One region of the Burkholderia glumae LMG 2196 genome, then DNA from elsewhere that is predicted to be linked to it. Evidence: predicted binding sites of a transcription regulator. Region 1 holds the regulator's gene; the other holds the start of a gene.
The links. Region 1 encodes LexA, which represses DNA repair genes until DNA is damaged. Its sites were predicted from a motif close to ACTGTATNNNNATACAGT; they were not measured.
Positions count from the first base shown of each region.

Region 2: a site for LexA is predicted at 2,077-2,094, ahead of imuA (translesion DNA synthesis-associated protein ImuA). Genes of this name have one in related genera too.

Region 1 is NZ_CP009435.1:3,007,843-3,012,935, reverse strand. Features, by position in the region: gene nodI (nodulation factor ABC transporter ATP-binding protein NodI) at 1-52, opposite strand, end outside; gene KS03_RS26005 (universal stress protein) at 269-772, shown strand; gene KS03_RS26000 (DUF2939 domain-containing protein) at 933-1,622, opposite strand; gene KS03_RS25995 (hypothetical protein) at 1,676-2,008, opposite strand; gene lexA (transcriptional repressor LexA) at 2,095-2,742, opposite strand; gene KS03_RS25985 (sulfate ABC transporter substrate-binding protein) at 3,014-4,048, shown strand; gene cysT (sulfate ABC transporter permease subunit CysT) at 4,210-5,093, shown strand, end outside.
Region 2 is NZ_CP009435.1:675,235-680,327, reverse strand. Features, by position in the region: gene cyoE (heme o synthase) at 1-262, shown strand, start outside; gene KS03_RS15590 (SCO family protein) at 273-884, shown strand; gene KS03_RS15585 (MetQ/NlpA family ABC transporter substrate-binding protein) at 1,144-1,959, shown strand; gene imuA (translesion DNA synthesis-associated protein ImuA) at 2,108-2,818, shown strand; gene KS03_RS15575 (Y-family DNA polymerase) at 2,754-4,226, shown strand; gene KS03_RS15570 (error-prone DNA polymerase) at 4,231-5,093, shown strand, end outside.

The sequences.
Region 1 (5,093 bases):
GCGCGCCGAAGCTTTTTTTGACATCGAGGAATTCGATCGGAGCGACGGACATGACGGTGCGCGGGGCGAAAGGGGCGGAAGGGCTCACGAAGCCGCCATTCTAGTGCATCGGGCCCGATAACCGCCCGCACCTGCCGCGCCATCGTGCAAGCGTGCACCGTGACGCGGCACGCCTGCCCGGCAAGGGCCTGGGTGTTTTCCAGCCCTTGCATCCCGAATTGCGGCGCACGATCATGGAGCGACGACCGATCTCGCAACGGAGGCGATCATGGCCAGTTATCAGAAAATCCTGCTCTGCTACGACGGCACGCTCGAGGGCCGCAAGGCGCTGCGCTGCGGTGCCGACCTCGCGCTCGAACTGAAGGCCGAGACCCATCTGCTGTCGGTGGTGGACATGCGCTCGAGCATCGCGCAGAGCGCCGGGCTGCTGACCGACGTTGCCTGCGGGCGTTTCGAGGAGACGGCGCGCGCGATCCTGCAGGAGGGCGTCGACTGGCTGACCGCGCGCGGCGTCCAGGCGCAGGGCCATTTCGCGTTCGGTTATCCGATCGACGAGATCGCGAATCTCGCGAAGGAGCTTGGCGCCGATCTGGTCGTCGTCGGCCACCGCTGTCGCAGCGGGCTCTCGCGCTGGTGGATGGGCGCCGGCAACACGCAACTGCTCGACCGCGTTTCGTGCAGCATCCTGGTGGCCTGCGCGTCGTCCGACGAGCAGCGCGAGGAGCTGGCGAAGGAAAAGGAAGCCGCGCTCGCGGCGGCCTCCCAGGCCTGAGCGCCGGCCGGGCGGGACGATCGGCACGATCGGCACGATCGATCGGCCGGACCGGCCCCCTTGCTTGGCAGGCGAGCCGGCGCGGCGCGAATTCCGTGCCCGCCGGCGGCGGCTTTCGCCCCTGTCGCCGGCCGCTTTCGCTCCTGGCGGCGCGGATGCGTCAGGGCTGCAGATCGATCGCGCTGAGCTTCCAGCCGAACAGGCCGCTGCGCCGGAAGATCGCGGCGTAGCGCGTGCCGCCGGCGTTGCGCTGATAAACGGCGACGAACTCGTTGATGCCATGGTAGGCGGCGCTCGATTGCGGCGCCGCAGGCGGCACCGCAGCGCTGCCGGGCGGCGGCGCGCTGGCCGTGGCGGGGGGCGCGGCCAGCGCGCCGGATGCCGGGGCGGGTGGGGCAGCCGGCGGCGCGGGCCGATCGAGCGCCGGCGGCTGCTGGCGCGGATCGCCGTTCGGCGGCAGGCCGCTGAGCAGCGCGGCGACGCCCTCGGGCGTCGCGTAGGCATCGACGAGCGGGCCGATCAAGGCCGAGCCGACCATCGCGCCGAGCATCGCGAGCGGATTGTCGTGCCGCTGCAGGTCGATGCGACGCATCAGTTCATCGGTCAACTGCTGTTTCAGGCTGATGCGCAGGGCCGGGTAGTCGACATAGCGGCTGATCGCCTGCGCATCGCGCGCATCGACTGCCTGCTTCAACCCGCGCAAGGCGAGATAGGGCGACGCGGCCGCATACAGGATCACCGCGAGCAGTGCGACGGCAACCACGGCAAGCAGCCAGCCGAGCCGCCTGCGGCGCGGGGGCGGAACGGACGACGAATCGGACGATGAATCGGACGACGGGGAAACGGACACCAGGCCTCCTGTCTCGAAAGACGGTCTCGGAACCTGGAGAGCGTATCAGACCATCAGGCCGCCGAGCGCTCCTCGGCGATACAACGATCGATCATGCGACACACTGCATCGATCGTTCCCACCATGATCACGCGCGATTGCCCGTGGTAGACGCGCACCGGCGCACGGCGTGCCGGCTCGGCATGATTAAGCCCGGCATTCAGCGAGACGCGCGCGAAGGCCGGCAGCGCCGACGGCAGCGCGGCCGCCGCGGCCGGCTCGATGGCCAGCGGCAGGGCGCCGGTTTCGGCGGGTTCGCCGGCCAGCGGTGCGCAGGGCGTGCGGCCCCGCAGATGGCGCAGGCGGCCGAATTGACGGAAGGGCAACAGGCGGGTGAAGCGTTCCATGTGTTCTCCAGATCGGATGGAGGGACGAACGTGCTGAGCAGATTCAAGCCGGCAGCGGACGAAGCGACCGGCAGCCGGCCCCGGTATTACAGTTCCCCGGAGCGGATCAGCCCGACGGCGATGCCTTCGAGCGCGAATTCCGCGCTGCCGGCCTTCACGAAGATGTTTTCGTAGTCGGGGTTTTCGGCGATCAGCTCGATGCCGGTGGAATGGCGCTTCAGGCGCTTGACGGTGACGTCGTCGCCGAGCCGCGCGACGATGATCTGGCCGTCCTTGGCTTCGCTGCGCTTCTGCACGGCGAGCAGATCGCCGTCGAGGATGCCGGCGTCGCGCATCGACAGCCCGCGTACCTTCAGCAGGTAGTCGGGTTTGCTCGTGAAGAGGGCCGGGTCGCAAGCGTAGTGCTGCGAGATGTGTTCCTGCGCGAGGATCGGGCTACCTGCCGCGACACGCCCGACGAGCGGCAGCGACAGTTGCATCAGCGCCGCATGCGGCAGCGTGAGCTGGTGCGGCGCCTCGTCGAGACCGAGCAGGCGAATGCCGCGCGAGGCGCCGGCGGCCAGCTCGATCACGCCCTTGCGGGCAAGGGCGCGCAAGTGCTCCTCGGCCGCGTTCGGCGAACTGAAGCCGAGTTCGGCCGCAATCTCGGCGCGGGTCGGCGGGAAGCCGGAGCGCTCGATCGCGCGGCGAACCAGGTCGAACACTTGCTGCTGGCGTGCGGTGAGTTTGGTCATGGTCGGACTGTATGGATAGACAGTGATCTGTATTTTTATACAGTAGTCGGGGAAATTCAAGCGTTACTTCAGGTTCGGCGCTATCGCGTCGATTCTGCCGCGATCGAGCGACGTCGAAACGGCGGTTTCGATGCCGCAACCGTCCGTCGGACGGTCCTTACCACTTTTTCATATAAAAGAATTCGGAACGATTATTTTTAATGATGTAAGCCCTTCGCTAGACTGGCCCGGCATTGCAAAAAACGATCCACGCACCTCGGGAGATCACGGGATGGTCAAGGGCAACATGGGGCTGGCGGGCGGGGTCCGCCGTCTGATCGCCACGCTGGCGGTAGGCACGGCGGCGCTCGGCGGCGTCACGCACGCACTCGCGGACACGACGTTGCTGAACGTCTCGTATGATCCGACCCGCGAGCTGTATCAGGACGTCAACCAGGCGTTCGGCAAGGAATGGAAGGCCAAGACGGGCGAGACCGTCAACTTCAAGCAGTCGCACGGCGGCTCCGGCGCGCAGGCGCGCTCGGTGCTCGACGGCCTGCAGGCCGACGTGGTGACGCTCGCGCTCGCCTACGACATCGACGCGCTGGCCAACAAGGGCCTCGTCGCCAAGGACTGGCAGAAGCGCCTGCCCGACAACGCCTCGCCTTACACCTCCACCATCGTGTTCCTGGTGCGCAAGGGCAACCCGAAGGGCATCAAGGATTGGGACGACCTGATCAAGCCGGGCGTGTCGATCGTCACGCCGAACCCGAAAACCTCGGGCGGCGCGCGCTGGAACTACCTCGCGGCCTGGGCCTACGCGCTGCACCGGCCGGGCGGCAACGCGCAGAGCGCGAAGGACTTCGTGGCCAAGCTCTACAAGAACGCGGGCGTGCTCGATTCGGGCGCGCGCGGCGCGACCACCAGCTTCGTGCAGCGCGGCATCGGCGACGTGCTGATCGCCTGGGAAAACGAGGCGTTCCTGTCGCTGAAGGAGTTCGGCCCTGACAAGTTCCAGATCGTCGTGCCCTCCGTCAGCATCCTGGCCGAGCCGCCCGTCGCGGTGGTCGACAAGGTGGTGGACAGGAAGGGCGACCGCAAGCTGGCCGAAGCCTATCTGAACTTCCTCTACAGCAAGCAGGGCCAGGAAATCGCGGCGCGCAATTTCTATCGCCCGCGCTCGAAGGACGTGCCGGCCGAACTGACGAAGCAGTTCCCGAAGCTCAAGCTCTACACCGTCGACGACACCTTCGGCGGCTGGGCCAACGCGCAGAAGACGCACTTCGCCGACGGCGGCGTGTTCGACTCGATCTACCAGCCGCAATAAGCGCGGCACGCAGTACCCGCGGCAGGGCAGCAAACCGAGGCCGCGCGGCGCGAGCGAGCGCACGCGCGGCCCGATACAACGATGGACTCGAATTGACGCGCGGCCGGCCGGCACCTTCGGCGCGGCCGCGCCTCCCATGTCAACCTAGGAAGCGCATTCGCATGACGACGTACACCTTCCGCAAGCCGAGCGCGCTGCCCGGCTTCGGCGTGACGCTCGGCATCACGGTGGCCTATCTGAGCCTCGTGGTGCTGATACCGCTCGCCTCCACCTTTCTGAAGACCGCGACGCTGACCTGGGACCAGTTCGTCGCCGCGACGACTTCCGCGCGCGTGCTCGCCTCGTACCGGCTCACCTTCCTTGCGGCGTTCGGCGGCGCGCTGATCAACGCCGTGTTCGGCTTCCTGGTGGCCTGGGTGCTGGTGCGCTACCGGTTCCCGTTCCAGCGCGTCGTCGACGCGATCGTCGACCTGCCGTTCGCGCTGCCGACCTCGGTCGCGGGCATTTCGCTGGCGGCCGTCTACGCCTCCAACGGCTGGCTCGGCCGCTATCTCGCGCCGCTGGGCATCAAGATCGCATTCACGCCGCTCGGCGTGCTGGTGGCGCTGACCTTCATCGGGCTGCCGTTCGTGGTGCGCACGGTGCAGCCCGTGCTCGAGGAATTCGAGCGCGAGCAGGAGGAGGCCGCCGCCTGCCTCGGCGCCTCGCGCTGGCTGACGTTCCGCCGGGTGGTGCTGCCGGCCGTGTTCCCGGCCCTGTTGACGGGCTTCGCGCTTGCGTTCGCGCGTGCGCTCGGCGAGTACGGCTCGGTGATCTTCATCGCCGGAAACGTGCCGATGAAGTCCGAGATCACCTCGCTCTTGATCATCACCAAGCTCGAGCAGTACGACTACGCGGGCGCCACCGCGATCGCGGTGGTGATGCTGGTGGTCTCGTTCCTGATGCTGCTGCTCATCAATACGCTGCAATGGTGGCTGCAGCGCCGCACCGGCCGCAGCGCGAGCGCTCCGGTGCCGGCCGTGGCCGGCACTGCGGCGGCCGCCGC
Region 2 (5,093 bases), 1.3 Mb from region 1:
CACGCGGCTGCACATCCTGCTCTACACGCTCATCCTGTTCGTCGTGACGATGATGCCGTTCATCTCGGGCATGAGCGGCGTGGTCTATCTGGCGAGCGCGGTGCTGCTCGGTGCGGTGTTCATCGCCTACGCGTGGAAGGTCTACGTCGACTATTCCGATGCGCTCGCGCGCCGCGCGTTCCGCTACTCGATCGTCTATCTCTCGCTGCTGTTCATGGCGCTGCTCGTCGATCATTACCTGCGCCCGCTGCTCGGCTTCTGAGCGCGCCGCGATGATGCCGCGCCCCATCCCGTCCACGCGGCGGCGCTGGCTGGCCGCCTGCGCCGCGGCCGGCGCGCTGCTGCTCGGCGGCTGCAGCCGCCAGCCGGCCTTCGAGAATCTCGACATCACCGGCAACACGCAGTTCGGCCAGGACTTCGCGCTGCCCGACACCACCGGCCGCACGCGCACGCTCGCCGACTACAAGGGCCGCGCCGTGGTGCTGGTGTTCGGCTATACGCATTGCCCCGACGTCTGCCCGACCACGTTGGCCGAACTCGCGCAGGCGAGGCAGCAGCTCGGCGCCGAGGGCAAGCGCGTGCAGGTGCTGCTCGTCACCGTCGATCCCGAGCGCGATACGGCGCCGCTTATCGCGCAGTACGTGGCCGCGTTCGATCCGTCGTTCGTCGCGCTGCGCCCGGCCGGCGAGGCGCAGCTCAAGCAGGTGGCGAAGGACTTCCGGATCTATTACGCGAAATCGCCCGGCAAGACGCCCGACGGCTACACGATGGACCACACGGCGGCGAGCTACGTGTTCGACCCGGCCGGCAAGCTGCGCCTGTTCGTGCGCGACGGGCAGGGGCCGGCGCCCTGGGTGCACGACCTGAGGCTGTTGCTGGGCTGAGCGGGCCGGCTTCGGCGTCCGCGAGTCGCCGCCGGGCGAAGCGAACGGCCCGCCCGCCACGGACCAGCGGGGTCCTGTCCGTTCGCGGCCGCGCCGGCCGCCGGCATTGCCAGCGCCCGGCATACCCATATGAGTGGGATGTATTTCACGCGGCGCCGATCCTGTGACACCATGCGCACTCTTTGACGGGCGGGGCGGCCACGAGCCGCGCCGTCCTTTTATCAAGCCGGTACCGCAACAACGCAAGCGAGAACAACAGATGAAGCGTCGCAATCTCCTGAAAGCAGTGTCCGCCGTCGCCGCCGGGGCGGCCCTCGGCATGTCGTTCGGCGCCCACGCGCAGGACAAGGTGATCAAGGTCGGCACGGTCGCCGGCCCGGATGCGCAGGTGTGGCAGGTGGTGCAGAAGGTCGCCAAGGAGAAGCAAGGCCTGAACGTGAAGGTGATCGAGTTCAACGACTATGTGCAGCCGAACGCGGCGCTCGATTCGGGCGACCTCGACGCCAACAGCTTCCAGCACCAGCCCTACCTCGACAGCCAGGTGAAGCAGCGCGGCTACAAGATCGTCAGCGCGGGCCTGACCTACATCTCGCCGATCGGCGTGTATTCGAAGAAGTTCAAGTCGCTGAAGGACCTGCCGGTGGGCGCCAAGCTCGCGGTGCCGAACGATCCGTCGAACGAGAACCGCGCGCTGCTGCTGCTGCAGGCGCAGGGCGTGATCAAGCTGAAGGGCGGCGCGGGCACGGGCGGCAACAACGCGACGGTGCTCGACATCGCCGACAACCCGAAGAAGTTGAAGATCTCCGAGCTGGACGCGGCGCAGCTGCCGCGCGTGCTCGGCGACGTGGACGCGGCGGTGATCAACACCAATTACGCGCTGGCCGCGAACCTGCAGCCGACCAAGGACGCGATCGCGCTCGAATCGCTGACGAGCCCCTACGCGAACCTGATCGCGGTGCGCGCGCAGGACCGCAACCAGCCGTGGGTGAAGAAGCTCGTCGCGGCCTATCAGTCGCCGGAAGTGAAGGCGTTCATCAACAAGCAGTTCAAGGGTTCGATGGTGCCGTCGTTCTGAGCGCGCCCGCCGCGTTTCACCGGTCGTCGATCGAAAGGCCCCGCGGGGCCTTTCGTCGTTTCGGGCCCCGGCAAAAAGTCATCTTTGAATTTGTCGCAGCCGGGCGGCTTCCACTATACTGTATAAACATACAGTAATCGGTCGCCTCATGCCTACCGCTTCCGTCTCTCCCGAATCGCTGCATCCATCGCTCTGGCGCGGCTCCCAGCTCGCCCGCGGCGGCCCGCGCACGGTCGGCACCGGCTATCCGGCGCTGTCGGCCGAGCTGCCGGGCGGCGGCTGGCCGGTGGGGGGGCTCGTCGAGCTGCTGGTTCCACACCCGGGCTGCGGCGAGATGCGGCTGCTCGCGCCGGGGCTGGCCGGCAGCGTCGCCGAGCGGCGCCCGCTCGCGCTGGTGGCGCCCCCGCATCCGCCGAACGCGGCCGCGCTGGCCGCATTCGGCGTGCCGCTCGATGCGCTGCTGTGGTTGCGCACAGCCAACCGGCGCGATGCCCTGTGGACAGCCGAGCAATCGCTGAAGACGGGCTGCTGTGGCGCGCTGCTGTTCTGGCAGATGGAAGCCGCGCCGGCCGACGTGTTGCGGCGCCTGCATCTGGCGGCCGCGCGCGCCGGCGACACGCTGTTCGTGATGCTGCGCCCGCTCGCGGCGGCGCGCCAGCCGTCGCCGGCGGTGCTGCGGCTCGCGGTGCGGCCGCAGCCGTGCGGCGTGTCGGTCGAGATCGTCAAGCGCCGCGGGCCGGCCTGCGCGGCGCGGCTCGAACTCGCGTTGCCGTCGCCGATCGTGGAGGGTCGTTATGCGCGTCTTGCTCGGCATCCATCTGCCGCGCCTGCCGCTCGACGTGTGCGCGTGCCCGTCTGAGCACGCGCCGGCCGCGGGCCGCGCCGTGCTCGAGCAGGGCGTGGTGCTGGTGGCCGACGCGGCCGCGCGCGCGCGCGGCGTGCGGCCCGGCATGAAGCGCGGCGGCGTGCTGACGCTCGCGCCCGACACGCATCTCGCCGAACGCGATCTCGCGCGCGAAGCCGATGCGCTGCGCGCGGTCGCGCTGGCGCTGCTGCGCTTCTCGCCCTCGGTCGCGCTCGACGAGGAGGCGACCCTGATCGTCGAGGTCGGCGCGAGCCTGCGGCTGTTCGGCGGGCTGCCCGCGCTGTGCCGGCAGGTGGGCGCCGCGCTGGCGGCGCTCGGCTACGCGGCGCGCCTCGGCACCGCGCCGACCGGCCGCGGCGCCTGGCTGCTCGCGCGGGCGCGCGGCGGCGCGCGCCGGCGCGTGGCGCGCGAGTCCAGCCTGCGGCGCGTGCTGGACGCGCTGCCCTGCGTGCTGCTGCCGGCCGCGCGGGCCTACGCGGGGTGGCTCGACGGGCTCGGCTGCACGACGCTCGGCGGCCTGCGCCGGCTACCGCGCGCGGGGCTGCAGCGCCGCTGCGGAACCGTGCTGCTCGAAGCGCTCGATCGCGCCTACGGCGACCTGCCGGAGCCGTTCGCGTGGCTGCCGATCCCCCCCGAGTTCGACACCCGTCTCGAATTGCCGGAACGCGTCGAGCATGCGGAGGCGGTGCTGTTCGCGGCGCGCCGGCTGGTGGCGCAACTGGGCGGCTGGCTGGCCGCGCGGCAGCTCTCGCTCGTCGCGCTGCGCCTCGACCTCGAACACGAGCGCGGCCGCTGCGCGGTGCCGCCCACCTCGGTCGAGCTCGCGTTCGCCGAGCCCACGCGCGACGAGCTGCATTGCCTGCGCGTGCTCGGCGAGCGGCTCGCGCGCGCCGAGCTGCCGGCCGCCGTGCTGGCGCTGCGGCTCGTCGCGACGCGCGTCGAGGCGGTCGCGCCGCCGAGCGCCGAGCTGTTCCCCGAGCCGGGCCGCACGCGCGAGGCACGGGCGCGGCTGGTCGAGCTGCTGCGCGCGCGGCTCGGCGCCGACAACGTGCTGTGCGCGGCGCCCGGCGCCGACCATCGGCCCGAGGCCGCCAACCGCTGGCTGCCGTCGCATGCGCCGGCGGGCCGCCCGTCCGAGGCGCCGGCCGTGGCGCCGCGCCCCGCGTGGCTGCTGGCCGAGCCGATCGCGCTCGCGATGCGCGAGAACCGGCCTTGCTACCGCACGCCGCTGCGCCTGATGTCGACGGCCGAGCGCGTCGAGGGCGGCTGGTTCGACGGCCAGCTCGTCCAGCGCGACTACTACGTCGCGCAGGACGACGACGGCGCCTGCTACTGGATCTACATGGATCGCGACCGGCGCGGCAGCGAGCCGCGCTGGTTCCTGCACGGCCTGTTCGGGTGACGCGATGGCGATGCCGTCGGCCCTGCCTGCCTACGCGGAGCTGTTCTGCCGCACGAATTTCTCGTTCCTGTGCGGCGCGTCCTCGGCCGACGAGCTCGTGGCGCGCGCGCACGCGCTCGGCTATCGCGGCATCGCCGTCACCGACGCCTGTTCGCTCGCCGGCGCGCCGCGCATGCACGTGGCCGTGAAGGCGAAGAACGCCGAACTCGAGGCCGCGTGGAAGGCGGCGGGCGCGCCGCCGGCGGACCGGCCCGAGCCGTTCCGGCTCGCCGTCGGCGCGTATTTCGAGCTGACGCCCGAGCGCGTCGCGCCGGGCGGCGATCCCGGCCCGGGCGGGTTCGGGCTGGTGCTGCTGGCATGCAACCGCGAGGGCTACGGCAACCTGTCCGAGCTGATCTCATGGCGGCGCATGGCGGCGCCGAAGGGTAGCTACACGCTCACGCCGCGCATGCTGGCCGCGCCGCCGCCCGAGTTCGCGCATCTGCGCGGCATGCCCGACTGCTTCGCGATCCTGGTGCCGGCCTATCCGGTGCGCGCCGACGTGCTCGACGCGCAGCTCGCGTGGTGCGCGGCGCAGTTCGGCGAGCGCGCGCGGCTCGGCCTCGTGCAACTGGGGCGCTCGCTCGACGGCCTGTATCGCGAGACGATCGAGGCAGCCGGCGTGCAGCGCGCGATGCCGCTCGTCGCGCTCGGCGACGTGACGATGCACCTGCGTTCGCGCAAGCCGCTGCAGGACCTCATGACGGCGATCCGGATCGGCCGGCCGGTCGGCGAATGCGGCTACGCGCTGGCCGCCAACGCCGAGCAGCACCTGCGCGGGCTCGGGCGCATCGCGCGGCTGTTTCCGCAGGAGGCGATTGCCGAGAC